3 regions of the Desulfitobacterium metallireducens DSM 15288 genome follow, and region 2 is predicted to be linked to each of the others. Evidence: riboswitches for the same ligand, from Rfam matches in the RefSeq annotation. Region 2 holds a riboswitch; each other region holds the start of a gene.

Evidence for each region. A riboswitch is a leader RNA that binds a small molecule or an ion and turns the genes downstream of it on or off. The one in region 2 is predicted to bind cyclic di-GMP.
Region 1: it holds a riboswitch for cyclic di-GMP, as region 2 does, so the genes downstream of both, DESME_RS16475 (helix-turn-helix domain-containing protein) here and DESME_RS13460 (HD-GYP domain-containing protein) in region 2, are expected to answer to the same signal.
Region 3: it holds a riboswitch for cyclic di-GMP, as region 2 does, so the genes downstream of both, DESME_RS12445 (methyl-accepting chemotaxis protein) here and DESME_RS13460 (HD-GYP domain-containing protein) in region 2, are expected to answer to the same signal.

What each region holds. Positions count from the first base shown of each region.
Region 1 is NZ_CP007032.1:3,016,858-3,022,967, reverse strand. It holds gene DESME_RS14515 (ABC transporter permease) at 1-78, opposite strand, end outside; gene DESME_RS14510 (ABC transporter ATP-binding protein) at 72-776, opposite strand; gene DESME_RS14505 (TetR/AcrR family transcriptional regulator) at 754-1,458, opposite strand; gene DESME_RS14500 (hypothetical protein) at 1,724-2,206, shown strand; gene DESME_RS14495 (DoxX family membrane protein) at 2,547-3,086, shown strand; RNA gene ssrA (transfer-messenger RNA) at 3,267-3,617, shown strand; cyclic di-GMP riboswitch class I at 4,144-4,234, shown strand; partial or broken gene DESME_RS16475 (helix-turn-helix domain-containing protein) at 4,454-4,570, shown strand; gene DESME_RS16330 (hypothetical protein) at 4,601-4,825, shown strand; partial or broken gene DESME_RS16470 (FG-GAP repeat domain-containing protein) at 4,852-5,478, shown strand; gene DESME_RS15775 (cell wall-binding repeat-containing protein) at 5,491-6,110, shown strand, end outside.
Region 2 is NZ_CP007032.1:2,769,964-2,776,073, reverse strand. It holds gene DESME_RS15460 (polysaccharide deacetylase family protein) at 1-1,241, opposite strand, end outside; gene DESME_RS15455 (DUF5667 domain-containing protein) at 1,472-2,560, shown strand; cyclic di-GMP riboswitch class I at 2,863-2,948, shown strand; gene DESME_RS13460 (HD-GYP domain-containing protein) at 3,073-4,134, shown strand; gene DESME_RS13455 (DUF4395 domain-containing protein) at 4,238-4,636, shown strand; gene DESME_RS13450 (efflux RND transporter periplasmic adaptor subunit) at 4,800-5,939, shown strand; gene DESME_RS13445 (efflux RND transporter permease subunit) at 5,936-6,110, shown strand, end outside.
Region 3 is NZ_CP007032.1:2,543,567-2,549,676, reverse strand. It holds gene DESME_RS12455 (ClC family H(+)/Cl(-) exchange transporter) at 1-701, shown strand, start outside; gene DESME_RS12450 (DUF2087 domain-containing protein) at 976-1,587, shown strand; cyclic di-GMP riboswitch class I at 1,870-1,953, shown strand; gene DESME_RS12445 (methyl-accepting chemotaxis protein) at 2,108-3,832, shown strand; gene DESME_RS12440 (hypothetical protein) at 3,937-4,158, shown strand; gene DESME_RS12435 (deoxyguanosinetriphosphate triphosphohydrolase) at 4,312-5,301, shown strand; gene DESME_RS12430 (GerMN domain-containing protein) at 5,432-6,037, opposite strand.

The DNA.
Region 1 (6,110 bases), 250 kb from region 2:
AATAACAATCATGCAAGCCACGTAAACGCCTTTATTCTCTTTGACTTCTCTTAAAACTTTTTGATGCAGAACTACCATGTGAGTTCCTCCGGTGCTAAGGGATGTACATTGACCGTGATATGGTCCATGATCCCATCTTTAAGAAAAAAGACACGATTAGCCATTTTAGCAATCTCACCATTATGAGTAATAATCAAAATCGTCATATGATAGTTTTGATTCAGTGTCTGAAGCGCGTTTAATACCTGGATTCCAGTTTGAATATCTAAGGCTCCGGTAGGTTCATCACACAGAAGTAGGGAAGGCTTTTTGACAATCGCACGGGCTATTGCGACTCGTTGTTGTTGCCCTCCCGAGAGTTGTGAAGGAAAGTGATCTTTTAAGTCTTCTAATCCAACATCAGCAAGGACTTCTTCAATAACAAGAGGATGGACTGCAATCTCAGAGGCTAATTTGACATTTTCATAGGCGGTCAGATTGGGCATGAGATTATAATGCTGAAAGACGAAACCGACTTCCTTTCGACGGTAAAGTGTCAGTTCACCTTCCTTCGCTTCATGAAGGGGCTGCCCTTGGTAATAAAGTTCACCTGCCGAGGCCTGAGTCATTCCTCCAATAATATTTAGCAATGTTGTTTTGCCTGAACCACTCTGGCCGAGGACGACAATAAATTCTCCTTGCAAGACTTGAAAATCAATCCCTTTGAGAACTTCAGTTTCAACGGTTCCCGTTTTGAAGTTTTTCCGGATCCCTTTACCTTCGAGCAAGATTGTCAAGGGGCTCACCTCCCAGAGCAGAGTGGGGACCCAATCCATTTGCCAAGAGATCAATCATTTGGTCCATTCGCTTGAGAAATGGATTATCTTTTATTAAGGAAAGGGTGTCTGCTTGATGATCTTCGGGTAGATTCCTGAGTTCAGCGATATAGTACTCGCTTAGTGAGGCACTCCAGACTCCTAGGAAATGATTCGCGAGAAGGGGATCAATCTGAGGATTAATCTGTCCAAGCTCGATTCCCTTCTTGATCATTAACGTATAGATGTTTTGAGCCTTAGGAAGTTGTTCTCCCATGACTTCTTCCTGGAGCGCTTTATTGGTTTCTTTGAGAAAGTTATTCCCAATGGATAGGAGTTTAGGATTTTCTTCCGCAAATTGAAGGCCAGCTAGACAGAGAGCGCGAAGGGTTTGGAAAAAATCAAAGCCATCTCCTTCAAATTGAGGAACGTTTAGTCTGAAATACGTAATTTTTTGTTCTCCGGCTAGATTAAGAATAAATTTATATAAGTCTTTTAGATTTTCAAAATATTGATAGAAACTTCCCCGTGGAATTCCAGCACTTTTAATAATGCGAGCAATACTCGCTTGGTCAAAGCAATAGGCGGCAAACTCTTCAAGGGCAGCATCAATAATTCGTTTTCTTTTTTCATCGGATAAATTAAAGAAGGTTTGAGTAGGCAAAGCAACCGTCCTTTCTATAAAATGAGTTTGTCAGCTTTGATATTCTCAAGATAGTGTATTAAAGAGAAAATTTAAATATGACAGCTGTGTCACTTTGAATATATGACAAAGATGTCATAGGGTCAAGGTAAAGATTCATGAATTAAAGAAATATATATTAAATGACATATTTGTTTCAAAGTTTTGACAAAGTTTTGCCATAAAGGTTTCGTATAATTCAATCAAGGTTGATGGAACAACTGAAATAAAAAGGAGAGTGGATTATATGAAATTTAAAAAACAACTGATCGCAGTGATCGCGACACTGGGGATTCTTGGAGTAGCCGGAACAGCTTTGGCAGCAGATGGATATAAAACACCGGCGGATATTGTCGCAGGCTTGACGGGTAAGACGGTTGAACAGGTAACGACAGAAAGAGCTACTGGTGTTACTTATGGAACGATAGCCAATGATGCAGGAGTGCTGGATTCCTTTAAACAAGAAATACTGGCACAGAAAGAAGCCGTATTAGATCAGCGTGTAGCTGAGGGAACAATGACTCAGGAGCAGGCAGCTTCAGTTAAGAGTGCACTTGAAGCAAACCAAGCAACCTGTGATGGCACAGGAAGCGCCCAAATTGGGAGAGCAAATGGGGTCGGTTTTGGTAGCGGCATGATGCAAGGTCAAGGTAGAGGTCAAGGCCGGGGCGGATTCGGCGGAGGCATGGGCTATGGAGTCGGTATGGGCAGAGCTGGTTTGACTCAATAATAAAGAAAATAGCCATTAACGCAAAGGGGTTGATTCATCAAAAGATGGATCAGCCTTTTTGATTATAGTTAACGTTATTGTTAACTATAAAGGTTAACGCCAACGTTAACTTATCGACAGGTTAACATAAGAAAAGCCTATTTTCATAACTTTTCGCCTTGGCATGCTATTTGCAATAACTAAATTCGTCAAATTTAAATGCTGTTGTGATAATTTTAATAAGTATAAGCAACAGCAGATATTAAAAAGAGATGGGAGGAAAGAGAATCTCGTTCAAGTAGTATCAATAGGTATTATTATTAATTTATTATTTTTTCCTAAAATAGAAGGAGGAGTATTAATGTCTGATTATATTAATTATGTAAAAACTCAATTGAAGGATTGGAAAGTAGCATTATTAACACTTGTATTCACAGTAGCAAGAGTAATTTATGGAATTGCTTGGATTCAAGCTGGAGAACACAAATTAACATGGTTTTCTGATGGAAAACTCGATTCTATTGGATTAATTAAAGGGATGGTAGGTAATCTAGCAGCTGCCAAAAACGATCCACTCGGTATTAATAATTTATATGCTTGGGTTGCCCAAGGTATCTTTGTAAATACGATGCCTTCCGTTACTGATGTAATGGTTGTCATTTGTGAGATTTTAGTTGGTATCGTTCTTGTTCTAGGATTTAAAGTATTCTGGAGTGCTTTAGTCGCTGTATACATGAATCTACAATTCAATGCAGCAGGTTCGTTTAATAATTTCGGTTATATTTGGTCTGACTTAGCTTTTATGAAATTTGCAAAATATAGTGAACTTATTGGTGTAAGCGGATACCTTGATTTTAAAAAACAACAAAAGAAAACGGCACAAAACTCAGTAAATATGTAATTGAAGTTTAGAGAGAGCAACGGATTGTTTAGTCCGTTGCTCTTTTTATATGCTCATGTACTTGCCTATAAAAGAATTATGGAATTCCTATCAAATTAATCTAAATAAATCATGGTAAAGTAAGATGTACCTCTATAAAAAACAGAAAAAAATGATATACTATCAATGTAAACTCAATACGGGGGTGTTTTAGACTCGCTCGGGGAAGCGGTGGCAAGAGTTGCGCGTCGAGATTCCACCTGGTCTCGTTAAACGGTGGACCTTAATAGTTAACAACAATAATTACGCTCTAGCAGCTTAATTGCCGCTAGCATCCTGCCTTCTGCGCCTACGATGAAGGGCCAGGGTGTCAAAATAGTAGGACTGCTCTAATGGCAATTCTCGGAGTCATTAGCTAAGATTATCGAGATAGCCTTGGATGGATCCTGTCTTCTGGAGACTAAGAGGCGAAACTTAAAGAGAAGACTACACGCGTAGAAGCTTTTGTGGCAGCTCTTCGATACAGGGGTGCAAGTCCCCTCACCTCCACCATGCAAACCCTCGAATATTAGGTGGAGATACATAACGAAAGCCTTGAGGTACATGAAGTTGTACGCTTAAGGCTTTTTTGCATTTTTGAAATGAATCACCGTCTGGCTTTGCAAAAAAGGATAAATTTTGCCATATCTGATGGGTATTAATAGTGGCTGTGACAAGATAATTAAACCTATTTACAACATTAAGGCTTTCGCGATTAATCTAGTTGGCTAAGAAAATGTATATCTACCAGAAATGAGATGATTAATAATGGAGCATCATGAGATAAAATTTTGTTGTTCATCTCTGGAGCTGTGCAAATAAATGGGGCATGGAAGCATGTGAACAATCTGTAATAAGCTTTATGATCAGTTATCCATACGGGGCTCATGTTCAAATATAGGTACTAAAAAACCTTTAAAGTTATAGACAAATATGGTAGAATATCTCACAAGAGGGTTCTTCCAAAATACGACATCATAACATAGTTTTACCTATCTTTGTATAATATTCATCTATTGCAATTTAATTTAAAAAATTGTTCTGATAAAGGCAAAACATCTGAAAAGGTGTGACGCAAAGCCATGGGTCTACAGCAGGAAAGACACTGCCATGATCGCCAGGTTGCCGGAGAAGAAATTAGAGCCCCTGCCGGGACTAGTATCTCTGGTATGGAGTTCTTTTTGTTTTCTCTTTTTAAATTAGGTGTTCGTTATAATGCTGCCTGTTTAACCAAATACTTCGACAGACCGTTGCTACTGAACTGACAGGGAGGTTGAAATATGGATAAAGTTGTCCACAGTTACGTAAGGCCAGAAAAGCTAAAGGATCGGAGTTGAAAGGTTGAGGAAATTACTAAAATTCGTAGTAAATACCTGCAAGCTTCGGAAGAAGGAGACTACTGTGTTCTTCTTGGTGGGGTTTACACGGTAGGATTTTTGCATTCTTATGCTCGTTTCCTTGACTTAGATGCAGGGAGTTTGGTAAATACTTTTCGATTGGAAGTAGCAGCGAATAAATTAGAAACCACTTTTGATAATAGACCTTTACATTTTGAACATACCGTAGGCTATCTTCCCTTATCTTTTAACCGCCGTGTTCTTAATATTCAGTTTTTGTCTGTTTATTCCCAATGCTTTTCTTTCTCCAATTCTGTCATGCTGGTCTTGAAGGATTTCAGGAAAGCATTTGAACCAGATGAGATTGAAAATTATTATAAATGATTTAACAAAAATTGGAGGGGAATAATGTGAAAATTAAAATTGGAATATTTCTTGCGTTCATAATTTTATTAGTATTGCCACAAACTGCTTACTCCTCAGAGGGACAAATCTTTAAGCCATATATCAACTATAAAACAGGATCCTACCCTGAGGCTGTTGCGATAGGGGATGTCAATGGAGACGGAAAAAATGATGTAGTAATGACAACATCAACATCATCTAACTCTGATCCAGTAAATGATTATAAGCTTTTTGTTTTCATACAGAATAGCGCCGGAGGGCTTAATCCACCAATTAAGTATTCTGTTAGCGGCGTGCCAACCTCTGTTGATATTTGTGACCTGAATAATGATGGTAAAAAGGATGTAGTAGTTGGGAATAAAGGTGTAAATATTGAGGTTTTCATCCAAAACCAATCAGGCGGACTTGATTCTGGTGTGAACTATAGCACAACTAATTCGCAGAGCATAAAAACAGGGGATTTTAATAATGATGGGTTGATGGATGTAGCGGGAATAGGTTGGGGTTCGAATAGTGTTGACATCTTGTTCCAAAAAAGCGATGGTACGTTGGGGACGCCGATTACATATTCCGTACAACATGGGGGATACGATCAGTTAGAAGCCGGTGACGTGAATAATGATGGGTTGACCGACTTAATTGTAATGAGTGGGCAATTGTACGCCGACCCCAATATCGGGATACTATACCAACAATCAAATGGATTTTCTTCACCGGCATACTCCAGTGTTGGTAGTAATATACTCACTCATGGAGTTGCAATTGGGGATATAAATAATGATAAATTAAACGACATCATAGTCAGTCACGGTGGCAATCAGCCTACATCGTTTATCGGTACTTTCAACCAGAATAGTCAAGGTACTCTTAATCCGGTGGTTAATTATGCAGCATATGATTGCCCTGAATCGGTTAAAGTAGCAGATGTCAATTCCGACGGAAAAATGGATGTTATTTCCTTGAATGGGGGCTGGGACGCATTAAGCCTTTACCTTCAAGATGGTAATGGGGGAATGATGCCGTACTCGCGTTATAGTCTTCCCTATGCCTCACACTATAACCCCCAGGGTCTTGCGATTGGCGACATTAACTCAGACGGTGCTCCCGATGTTGCTATAGCAGATTATAACAATGGATTAGTAATATTATACCATTCCATACCCGAAGCTTTGACAGTGAGTAGCCCAGCGACCACCGGATTCACAGTAGGGTTAAGCCCATCCCTTTCCGGCTTAGTGGCAAGCGACTTTACGCTGAAGGACAG
Region 2 (6,110 bases):
GGATAGGCGATGTATTTGAGAGGGTATCCCAGAAGGCTTTCGAGGATGGCACGCGAATTTTTTAACTCTTCTGTTGTAGTTTCAGCGCTGACTTCTGATAAATTGGTATGATTCTCTGAATGACCACCGATTGTCCATCCCGCAGCTTGCAATTGTTGGAGCTGATCGGAGGTTAAAAAACCTTCTCCGTCAATATAGCTTGATACCATAAAGACGGTTCCGGGGAAATGATATCTTTGCATAATGGGAAAGGCATTGGTGAAATTATCGCGATAGCCATCGTCAAAAGTGATGGCAATGGGTTTATCGGGGAGTGAACCTTTGTTATAGAAGGCATTATAGAGCTGATCGAGAGTGATGACGTGATATCCGTTTTGCGATAAGTACTCCATCTGTTTCTCAAATTCTGTGGGGGGCATGCGCAATTCGTTGCCAGGCTCGTCCATAACGGAATGATAATAGAGAACGGGGACTCGGGTTGTTGTTCCTTGAGAAGTCATTGAGGAAAACGTTTCTGGGGAAATCTTCGAGGGAGGATTTTGCAGTAAAGCTTGAAACTGTGGATCGTCTTTTACAGGGTCAAAGTCTTTTTCCTCTTGAGCAGCTTCGCAAATATCCGGTTCGAGCGCAAGAGCGGGCTTTAAATATTCAATGACTTTTCCGACATTTCCTTGCCTGCCGTAGATACTGGCAATGCCGTAATAACTCCAGACATCTTTGGAATCTAGCTTAAGTGCCTCATGGTAACTATCAATCGCCTCAGTCCAGTGACCGGCCAGTTCGTGGGCTAAGCCTAAGTTAAAATGGGCATATACAAAATCGGGTTTCAGCTCAAGGGCTTGTTTAATCAAGACAATTCCCTCGTTTGTGCGGCCCTGAAAAGCGTAAGTTGCTCCTTTGCCATTTAAAGCTTGATAGCAGTTTGGGTCTAAAGTTAAGGCTTCATTAAAGAGGTCTAAGGCAGAAACAAACTGCCGCTCATAATAGAGTTTAAGCCCTTGGTCATATAGACTGAGGGCTTTTTTCTGATTTTCGGTAAAGGCTGGAGGAGTTGATGGGTCCGTAGAGGGTTGCGCAGTGGAAATTGAAGCGCTAGTTTCTTGTACGTCGGTTGATTGTGCTTCTACAGAGATGGCTGAAGAGGGATCGTTTTTAAAGAAGGATCCGCTTACAAATTTTAGGGTAACGACAATACTGAGTAGCGCTATTAGCGTTATTAACAGGAATGACTTCTTTTTCACGAGGATTCCTCCGGTTCAAATGTAATCAATTGCACTAATTGTATGATAATTTAATTTCCCTCATTTTGTCAAAATAAGTTAGGATATTATGGGATAGTCCAAAGGTCCTGTTTGGTTAGGCTTATTCTCCCGATTTGCGAAAATAGGGTATTTTTAGTCATTTTATAGTTCTATAATGACATCATAAAGGAAAAGTGTAATAAAGTGTTATTTAAAAGGAAGTGGCTAAGATGAAAAAAATTAAGGCTTTAGCATTTGCATTATCGTTATCCCTTTGTACGCTCCCTCTGAGTGCTCCATTAGCTTTGGCCGTAGATGGTACAGCTACGACAGGGACTACAGGTACAACAGCGACTACGGATACGACAAGCACCACGGGTGCGACAGATACGACCAGTAGCACGGGCCTTGACCCAGTGGTTGATGCGAACGGAGACATCGTGGACCCGGGGACTCTCCCTGATTCTCCTTTTTATTGGCTAACCGAACTAATCGCTAAGCTTCAAGTGATATTAACAACCGATCCTGCGGCAAAGGCACAGCTCTTAGAGAAGCAATCCTTAGAAAAAATGGCTGAAGCTGAGATCATGATTGAGAGCGGAGATACTGAAAAGGCGCAAACAGCCATGGAGGGTTATACGCAAAAGTTAACTGAAGCCCAAGCTTTTTTAAACGATCTTACGGCAACGGATTCAGAAACAGCTCAGAAACTTGAGTTAGCCCTGAGTCAATCCCATGCTCAAAATATTCAAACGTTAGGGGGTCTCTTAGATAAACTGCCTCCTCAGGCCTCGGAAAAAGTCGCTCTTAACATTGTTCGGTCCATGGAAAAGAGTATCGCCAAGATGGAGAAGAAAGATCAAATCGAACTTGCTAGAGAGCTGAGAAAAGCGACTAAAAATGTCGAGACGAGCGAATTAACGCAAGAAGAACAAGATTCTTTGGATGAACTTCAGAATAGTCTTGAATCTGACGCCGTAAATTCAGCGGAGCCTGTCACAGTGGCAACGGATACATCAGTAGCCACCATGTCGGTAACGGATAATAGCAAAGCGAATGCGAATGGTCAGCTAAAACAAGCGGAACCTAAAGAAAAAACTGAGCTTGTTGAACAAGAAAAACTTGAAGAGCAAAATGACGGAGTGGAAGTAGAAAATAAACAGTTAGAACAGAATCAAAAGGAAGTAGAACAAAAGCAACCCGAACAAAAACAAGTCGCTCCGAAGGAAAATAACGGACAAGGGCGAGAAAATGCGGCCTCAAAGGGGAAAAATCAAAATTCTGGTAAAGCACAAGAAAGCGAAGACAACGAACGTTAAACAACGGTAAGCAAAAAGCTCGACCAAAAGTGGTCGAGCTTTCGTTTTTCTATGGCAAAAAAAAGGTCCTCCTGACGAGGACCCCAAAAAGAAACCAACTACATGAGAAAGAGGAAAACTAGTTCTCCCTAAACTAGCCCTCTCGAGGAATTATACGTCTTTTTGGGGAGTTTTCCTTCGCTTTAGTTCCTTATAAATTATGGAACTTGATGAAATTAGTATTATTATGACGAAATAATGGGAATTGATCTATTTTACGTCTATTTTAAGTTGGAAATTGATGATATTATATAAATATAGGACATCGACAAGAGCAAACTTGGCGAAAGCCAAGGACGCAAAGCTATGGGTCTTCCAGAGTTCTTCTGATGACTGCCAAGCCACCGAAAGCGTTTTAATACTGAGCTATTGTCGCCTGCCTGTTGCTTGCGATTTTTTTATTTCTGAGGGAATTTTGAGATAGAAACGATTTCGAGATAGAAGCTTTATATGACATGAAAGGAAGATTTTTAGTGCGCCAGTTAAGTATCAATCGGTTAAAACAAGGAGATGTGTTGGGGCGGACCATCTACGCTAATGATGGTCGCGTTTTGCTGGGTAGGGGAATTGCTTTTACTCCTTCCTACATTGAGCGCTTAAGAGACCTGGGGATAAACATTGTCTATGTAGATGATGAGGAAACAAAGGATATCGTCCTTGAGGATGTGATTACTGAGGAACATCGGCGTGAAGCGATGGCCTCCCTAGAGTTTTCTGGACAAGCCGTTCAAGTGGGGAAAGACTTTGATGGCTTCAAGGTAAAAAAGGCTGTGAACAATATCATCGAGGATATCCTATTTCAAAAAGAGATTTTTATCAGCTTGACGGATATGCGGAGCTATGATAATCAAATCTTTGCGCATTCGGTCAACGTCTGTGTCCTCTCGATTGTCTTAGGTAAGGCGTTAGGACTGGATCAAAATAACTTAGAGGCTTTAGCGATCGGCGCATTGTTTCATGATATCGGAACCGTGAAGCTGCCGAAAGAGCTATTACGCAAGCGCGAATCGTTTACGACGAAGGAAGAGGATCTTTATAAAACTCATACGAGTTTAGGGTTCGATATTTTGCGTTCAAAACGGGAGCTAAATCTTTTAAGTGCCCATATCGCTTTTCAACATCATGAGAGAATGAATGGATCAGGTTATCCCCGAAAGTTAGAGGGAGAAGGAATTCATCAGTTGGCCCAGATTGTCGGGATCGCTGACTTCTATGATAATATGGTTAATGACGGACCGGGACATACGCGAATGTTGCCTCATGAGGCTTGTGAAATTTTAATGGGTTGCTCAGACAAGTTGTTCCCCCATGATTTGGTGGTTACCTTTTTAAAACATATTGCAGCTTATCCCACGGGGTGTACAGTTAAGCTCAATACGGGAGAGATTGGAATTGTTGTCGATCAAAATAAGAGCTTACCGATGCGCCCGATTGTGCGCGTCTTACTCGCGGGCCAAGATTTAAATCAGGTCAAAGCAAAGGAATATGACTTAGTTAAGGAACGGACCACGTTTATTGAATCGATTTTCGAGTGAGGTTTGACAAGAAAGTCTAAAAAGAATACACTAACAAAACAGATAAGCAGCTATAAGCCTATTTGCATACGGTTAAATAACCTTTGGAAAAGGAGTTCGAGCTATGAAAGACGTCCCCATTCCTTATATCAGAGCAAATCAGACTGGAATTATCGCCTTTTTTATTCTTGCCTTTTTTGAACAGCTGCCTTTATTTATTGCGATATTATGGTTGATTGAAGGGGTTGGACTTCTTTTTGGTATGAAAGCGAATTTGTTCATTCTTTTCGCGAAACCCTTTTTTAGCCAATGGATTGATCGTGTTCCAACGCAAGCATACGAGTTAACTCGTTTTGATAATCAATTAACAGTCGTTTTATTGACCCTCTCCTTTGTACTTTTTGAGCTGAGATGGGCATCGGCTGGCTATATTGTTGCTGGAGTTGTCGCGGGACTTGCCTTATTGGCGATGTTCGGACTCTCTTTGGGATCCTTTTTCTATAAGCAAGTTAAAAAGTTTTAAGTCAAGGGAAACTGAGCTGCGGAGTGAATACTTCGTGGCTTTTTTTCTGCTTTTTTCATGCGTTTCCCGCATAAAGAATCGCTTGACGAACCTCCTAGGGTGAGTTGTATAATACTCATGAGTGACCGAACGGTCGGTTCGAGGATGAGGAGGATGTAAGGGCTTGAAGAAACAGACAAATGTACGATTATTAGTAGCTACAATAGGAGTGGGCCTTCTTCTCTTGACAGGGGGATGCGGCTCCCAGAAAACGGCGGCCACCTCGGTTGAGGAGCAATACATACCGGTAGAAGTGTTACCTGCTGCGGTTCAAACCCTGGTAGAGACGACGAATTTCAGTGGTAAGATAAATTCTGATCAAGATTTAAGCCTTGTGCCGAAAATGCCAGGGAAAGTGAGTTCAGTCCATATTCAAGTTGGAGATAAGGTCAGTGCAGGTACAGTGTTATTTACCCTGGACACAACGGATTTGCAAAAGGCTGTTGATATGGCTTCGTTTGGGGTACGTTCAGCGGAGACGAATTATCAACGGACGAAGGAACAAATCGATCTGGCTAAAACCAATTTGGAACGTCAGCAACAGCTTTTCGCGGCTGGCGCGATCTCGAAGGCTCAGTTAGAAACGGCTGAAAGCCAGGCTTCAGAGACGCCTTTACAACTCGTGCAAATTCAGTGGGATCAGGCGAAGGTGAGCTTACAACAGGCACAGGAGGGATTAGGTAATGCGGTGATGACAGCACCGGCCGAGGGGACAGTGACGGCTGTTAATGTCAAACCGGGCGAAATGGCCTCAAGTGCGCTGCCTTCGGTGACGTTGACTCAACTTAATGCGCTTAATGTGACCCTTAATGTCCCTGAAAATATCGTGAATTCACTAAAAGTCGGAGAAGAGGCTAAAGTGACGATTCCTTCGGCAGAAGCGCAAGAACTCACCGGAAGAATTTCCAACATCGCTCCTGCAGCAGATGCTCGGACGATGCTTTATGCCATAAAAGTGGCTATTGATAATCCTGAGGGCAAGATTAAACCCGGGATGTTTGCTAAGGTGGAGATCGCTACGAAATCAAGGTCTGATGTTTTAGCGGTGAATAGCGAAGCGATTGTAACGAAGAATGGGAAATCGCTTGTTTATGTCGTGGAAAATGAGATGGCGGTCGAGAAAGAAGTGACAATAGGCCTGGACACGGGGGCGAAAGTCGAAATTACAAAGGGTTTAAACTCAGGCGAACAAGTCATGATTAAAGGGCAAACTCTGGTCGGACAGGGAAGTAAAGTCAAGATCGTGGGGGGGAGCCAATCTTGAAATTAGCTGAGGTATCCGTTAAACGTCCTGTTACGATCATCATGGTCATGCTGATCATTATTCTGCTCGGTTCAGTTTCGCTTAGCCGTCTGCCGATTGATTTACTTCCCAATATGGAAATCCCGATCGCGGTCGTCGTGACCTCTTATACCGGGGTTGGGCCTGAGGAAA
Region 3 (6,110 bases), 230 kb from region 2:
TCGGTGGGGGCAATGCCTTAGTTGATTCTTTGACCCATGAAAACTATGGAATTGAGTTGCTTCTTATTCTTTGGCTGGGAAAATTTCTATTTACCATGCTGAGTTTTGGCTCTGGGGTGCCGGGTGGGATATTCTTGCCGTTATTAGTCATTGGAGCTTTAACTGGAGATATCTACGGTCAAGTCCTCACTTATTTATACCATTTTAATCCCCAGTATTTACAGAACTTTACCATTTTTGCTATGGCAGCATATTTCACCGCAATCGTCAAAGCGCCTGTCACAGGCAGTATTCTTATTACGGAAATGACGGGTTCATTTGAACATTTACTCGCTCTTATAACGGTGTCAATGACTGCTTATATCGTGAGTGATTTGCTTAAATCGGCACCGATTTATGATAGTCTTTTAGATCGGTTGTTAAATAAGCAATTAACACATAAAGAGGTTTCTGAGGAAAGCCCGAAAGTCATTACTGAAGTCTCTGTGGCTTTGGGTTCGGAGCTGGAAGGAAAAAGCATCAAAGATATCCTTTGGCCAGAAAATTGTCTCATCGTCAGTATAAAACGCGGAGAGAAGGAGATAATCCCAAAAGGAAAGACTAAAGTTTTAGCGGGTGACTTTATCTATGTCCTGATCGACGAGAATCAAGTTGTCCGGGCGAAAAGCCGCTTGATGAAGATGTCAGAGGGAAGAGAATAATCCTATTCGAACAAGGCGACAAAAGCCTGAAAGCACTTCCCGCAAAGGGCTGGAAGGTTTTCTTATAAAAGAAGAATGGGTACTGTCGAGCAAAATTTAGAATAAGGTGCCTCAGAAGAAAAAATCCTTCTGAGGCACTTTTGTCATATCTTAACAGCAAACAGATAGCGTATCAGCGTGAGCTACAGAGACTTGACAGCGAATCTAATTAGACTATACTCTAATTAGATATCTATGAAAATAGATTGGCTTATTTAAGATGGAGGGGAACTCATTGCAATTGAATCGAATTGTTAGTTTTCATAAGGCATTAGCTGATCCTACACGTATCCGTATTCTGGCAATTTTGGCGAAAGGGCCTCAGCATGGTCAGGACCTTGCAGAACACCTTGGATTAACGCCCCCAACGATAACTTATCATATGGCAAGACTTCGTGATGCAGGCCTTGTGAAAACGAGGCGGGAGAAGAACACGATTTATTTTTATATAGAAGAGTTGACATTACAACGCGATGCTCAGGCCACGGTAAATGTCATTCTTCAATCGGCCAAAAATACACTCAGCGGAGAAGAAGGGGGAGCAGATATTTTGGATACTAAGCAAGAAAAAGAACGAGAGGCCGTCCTCAGGAATTTTTTTACACCAGATGGTATATTGAAACAGATACCTGTTCAACGAAAGAAAAAAAGATTTGTTTTGGAAAAGCTTTTAGAGGGATTCGTGGTTGGACGAAAGTATTCGGAAAAAGAGATTAACGAGTATATTAAAACTTTTCATCCTGATTACGCCACCATTCGGCGCGAGTTCATTATCAACCATTATATGTATCGGGACAATGGGATCTATGAAATGAATCCTCCTGAATTGTGGGGAAGAGAGGATTAAATCAAGCTAAAGTTAAATAAGGGTAGGGAACTTAACTTCATTTTATTTGATTTTATGTACCCATACCCTTGTTTTTATTGCACTCGGCGTTCTAGTCTTGTTATTTATAGAAAACTTGAATGCCCATATCATCCACATATAGTAAAAAAAGTCGAAATAACACGATAATATTTCCTTGATTATGTAGAATAACAGCGTATTATAGAAAACGTTGTAGAAATTTAGTATTATTGTGGAATTGAGTGTAGTGTCGTTTTGTAAGAATGATAAAAGAATATGAAGCAATGACAAGAGCAAACCTGGCGAAAGTCAGGGACGCAAAGCTATGGGTCGTCCAGTTTGGCTGACGATTGCCAGGTTACCAAATGCGTAAAGGGGTATTGCCGTCATGATGTTTGAATATGACGGCTTATTTTTTTGGAAGGAGGTAATTTAAGTGCGTGATCGTGATGAACTGCCTATGACAGCATACGAAAACGGTTACTCGTTTAACCATTAAATTAAATAGGAGGATTAGTAAATGAAATTCTTAAATAACATAACCTGGAAACTTAAACTAATTACAGGATACATTATCGTTTCTTTTCTTGTAGGTTTGGTTGGCTATTTTGGGATTAACGATATGCAAACAATTAATACCGATGGGAGTTTGATATACACCGATAACCTGAAGCCCATAGTTACTTTGAACCAGATTAGCACGACTATTCGTGATATCACTTCTGTTACGCAATATCTTGCTACTACACAGGATAGAACAGAGCAACAAAGTGCTCGGCAACAGATAGAAACATTAAAAGCTCAGAACCTTAAATATGAACAGGATTTTGAGAAGACAGATATACCTTTACTTGCGGATGAAGAAAAAGCTAATTATACAGCGTATAAAAAGGATATAACAGACTATTGGAGTCACCAAGACCAAGTGATTCAATTGATGGACGCCGGGAAATACGCAGAGGCAGAACAGGTCTTGCACGATTCGGTCATAAAAGCGGATGACAAGGCTCTTGAAAACTTAAGCATCTTGGCTAATAAGGCAGAAAATGAAGCTCAAAATAGAAGTGATAATAATCAAAAGGTCTATTCAAGTTCAAGAAATACGATGCTTGGAATTATTGGATTCAGTGTGCTTTTAGCCTTAGCGATTGGATTATTTCTTGCCTTTAGCCTCTCTCGTCGCCTCTCACAAATCGTTCAGTTTTCAGAAGCTTTTGGACAGGGAAACCTAACTCAGGAATTAACTTTGCAAGGGCGGGATGAAGTGGGGCAACTGGGGACTGCTCTTAGTCAAGCGGTGGAAAAGGTGCGGGAACTATTAGTTGCCATTCGGGACAGTTCTCAGACGGTCAGTGCACACTCTGAGGAAACTTCAGCCACCATGGAAGAAATGTCGGCAACAATGCAGATGATTCAGCAATCCACTGAACAGATTGCCCAGGGTACTGAAGAACTGAGTGCAAGTTCGGAAGAAGTTGGGGCTTCATCCTTAGAAATGGAAACATTCACCCAACAACTGAATAAGAAAGCGAATGAAGGACAACAAAACGCCTTGGCAATTAAGGAACGGGCAAGTGCAGTCAAAATCAAAGGAACTCAGGCTGTGAATGAAGCAACAGCAATCTTTCAGGAAAAAGAAGTAAAGGTTCATGAAGCTCTGGAACAGTCGAAAGTGGTGGAAGAAATCAAGGTCATGGCGGAAACCATTGGAGGGATTGCCGAGCAGACGAACTTATTGTCTCTCAATGCTAGTATTGAGGCAGCCCGAGCAGGAGAGGCTGGACGCGGGTTTGCAGTTGTTGCCGATGAAGTCCGCAAATTGGCGGAACAATCACAAGCAGCCGTCAGTAACATTCACAAGGTCATCAATGATGTTCAAAATGCGTTCAATAATCTGATGGTGAATACGCAAGATTTACTGACCTTTATTAAAACCAAGGTGGCCCCTGATTACGGAGCGTTTGTTGAGACGGGAAACCAATATGAAGAAGATGCTAATTTTGTGACCGGAATATCGAAGGAATTAGCGGATGCAACGCTATCCATGCAAGAAATTATCAGTCAAATCGGTTCGGCTATTCAAAATGTTTCCGCAACAGCACAAGAAACTGCGGCGAGTTCCGAAGAAATCACTTCCAGCATTACTCAAACGACGACAGCCTTTGAACAGGTTACACAATCAGCACAAGGTCAAGCGGAACTGGCAACTCAACTGAGTGAACTTGTGGCGAAGTTTAAAGTTTGATAATGGTGAATTGCATTAAACTCAAAATAATAATTTTTATGCCAAGCTTAACAATTGTGTGCTATTCTAAGAATAGAATCATATCTTGAAAGGAAGTGCATACGATGATTCCAGCAATTAGCGGAAGTCACATGATGCCAGAATATATCTCTTTGACAAATTCTAATGCAGCCCTTGGTAAAGTGAACCAAGGACAGGAAATTTCTGAAACTGCAGTTCAACGGGTAGCAGAACTGAACAATAATGGGGAACAAACAGAGTCAAAGGTGGCACCAAGTGTTGCAACTTCGGGAACCTTAGGCCGTAATATTGATATTAAGGCCTGAAATCCAAAATGCTACGCTCAACTTAATTACATTCAGCCCTGTACCACTTAATCGTGTTACAGGGCTGCTTTTTGCAACAATATGTCCAAGTGCTGTAATATAATGAGGTTAGAGGGTTTAGAATATCAATGGACTCGATAGGGGGGTTTCAGGGTGTTAGAAAATATTCGTGAACGGACCGAGCGCGAAGAGCGTGAGCATCTCTCTCAATACGCGGCTAAAAGTGCTGAGGCTACACGTGAACACGAAGAGGTTGAATGCACGATTCGAAGTAAATTTCAACGGGATCGCGATCGAATTTTGCACAGCAAGCCCTTTCGCCGACTTAAACATAAGACCCAGGTTTATATTGCCCCGATGGGGGATCATTATCGAACGCGAATGACGCATAGCTTAGAAGTGTCTCAAATTTGTCGGACGATTGGGCGCGGGCTCAAACTCAATGAAGATTTGATTGAGGCCATAGCACTGGGGCATGATGTCGGACATACGCCGTTTGGTCACGTTGGGGAAGAAGCCTTGCGAAAGATTATTGGGCATTTTGAACACAACGAACAGTCTATCCGCATTCTAACGCGACTGACTCGAGGAGGTAAAGGGCTTAATCTTACTCAAGAAGTTTTAGATGGCGTACTGAATCATACAGGAGCTGGGATACCTTTTACTTTAGAAGGCCAAATCGTGAAGACAGGCGATAGAATCGCCTACCTTTGTCATGATTATGATGATGCTTTGCGCGCAGGCTTGCTCACCCCGAGCAACCTTCCTGGAGAGGTCCGACTTGTGTTGGGCCAGACTCCAAGTCAGATGATCTCAACCATGGTTATCGACATGATCGAGAGCTCTGAAGATCAAGAACAGATTCATCAATCGAAGCGCGTTTATGAGGCTATGCAGGAATTTCGCAGGTTTATGTTTAGCCGTGTTTATAATAGTGAAACCTTAAAAGAAGAACGTCGTAAAGGTGAGTACGTCGTTCAGGCCTTATTTCATCACTATTTAGATCATATAGAACTCTTATCTACCGATAATTTTAACGAAGCTGAGGGGGATAAGACGCGAGTGGTTGTGGATTATATCTCTGGACTAACGGATAACTATGCAATTGATCAGTTTCAAAACTATTTTGTTCCAAGGCATTAAATATAATTTTTTTGCTAAAATAGATAATATAGAAACAAAAAAGGTCATAAACGAATAAAACAAATAATAAAATCAAAAGGCTAGAAACTTTATCTTAAAAGTTCCTAGCCTTTTGAATAATTAGAATTGATTATTGCTTAGTAATTAAACTTTCATCTCGTTTAAGTGGACCTGAAGTATCCATCTCTCCAAGTATGGCAATCGTTTTTTCTCCGTTTAAGAGAAATTGAACACTCTGAACATTAGGAAGTGTGGTTAACGAGTTGACAATGCTATAGAGAATCATCTGTTCGCCTGTACCGCCACCTTCAAAATTGGACTTGAATTCTTTGGATAAATTGAGCGTCGCTACTCCGTCCTTAATTGAGGCGTCCAGAAGCTCAGTTCCTTTCGGAAGAACCCTTTCAAGCCCCGTAGGAGGATTGTTGAATTCGTTGAACATGGCTTTAATGACTTCCCCGTTGCTGACATTCACGGTTTTCTCAACAGCTACAAGACCACTGGCATCTGGTGTCGGAAAATAGAGTGTGACAGGAGTTGCTTGAGCGGTAGTGGAGTTAGGAGTTGGGGTGTTGTTGGCGGAAGAAGAATTTGCAACAGCGTTCGTTTCATTCGGGGTTGGAGTTGCGGTGGCTTGAGTTTGTAGATTGCTTGTCCCACAACCGGTTACTCCAAGCATCATAACGAGTACAACTATCAGAATTAAGGCGAGAGGCCGAGTTTTTCTAAGAAACATGAAATTTCCACCTTTCATATGTAATGAAGAAGATTTTTGATTGATTCGATTAAGTTTATTCTAACATGTTTTA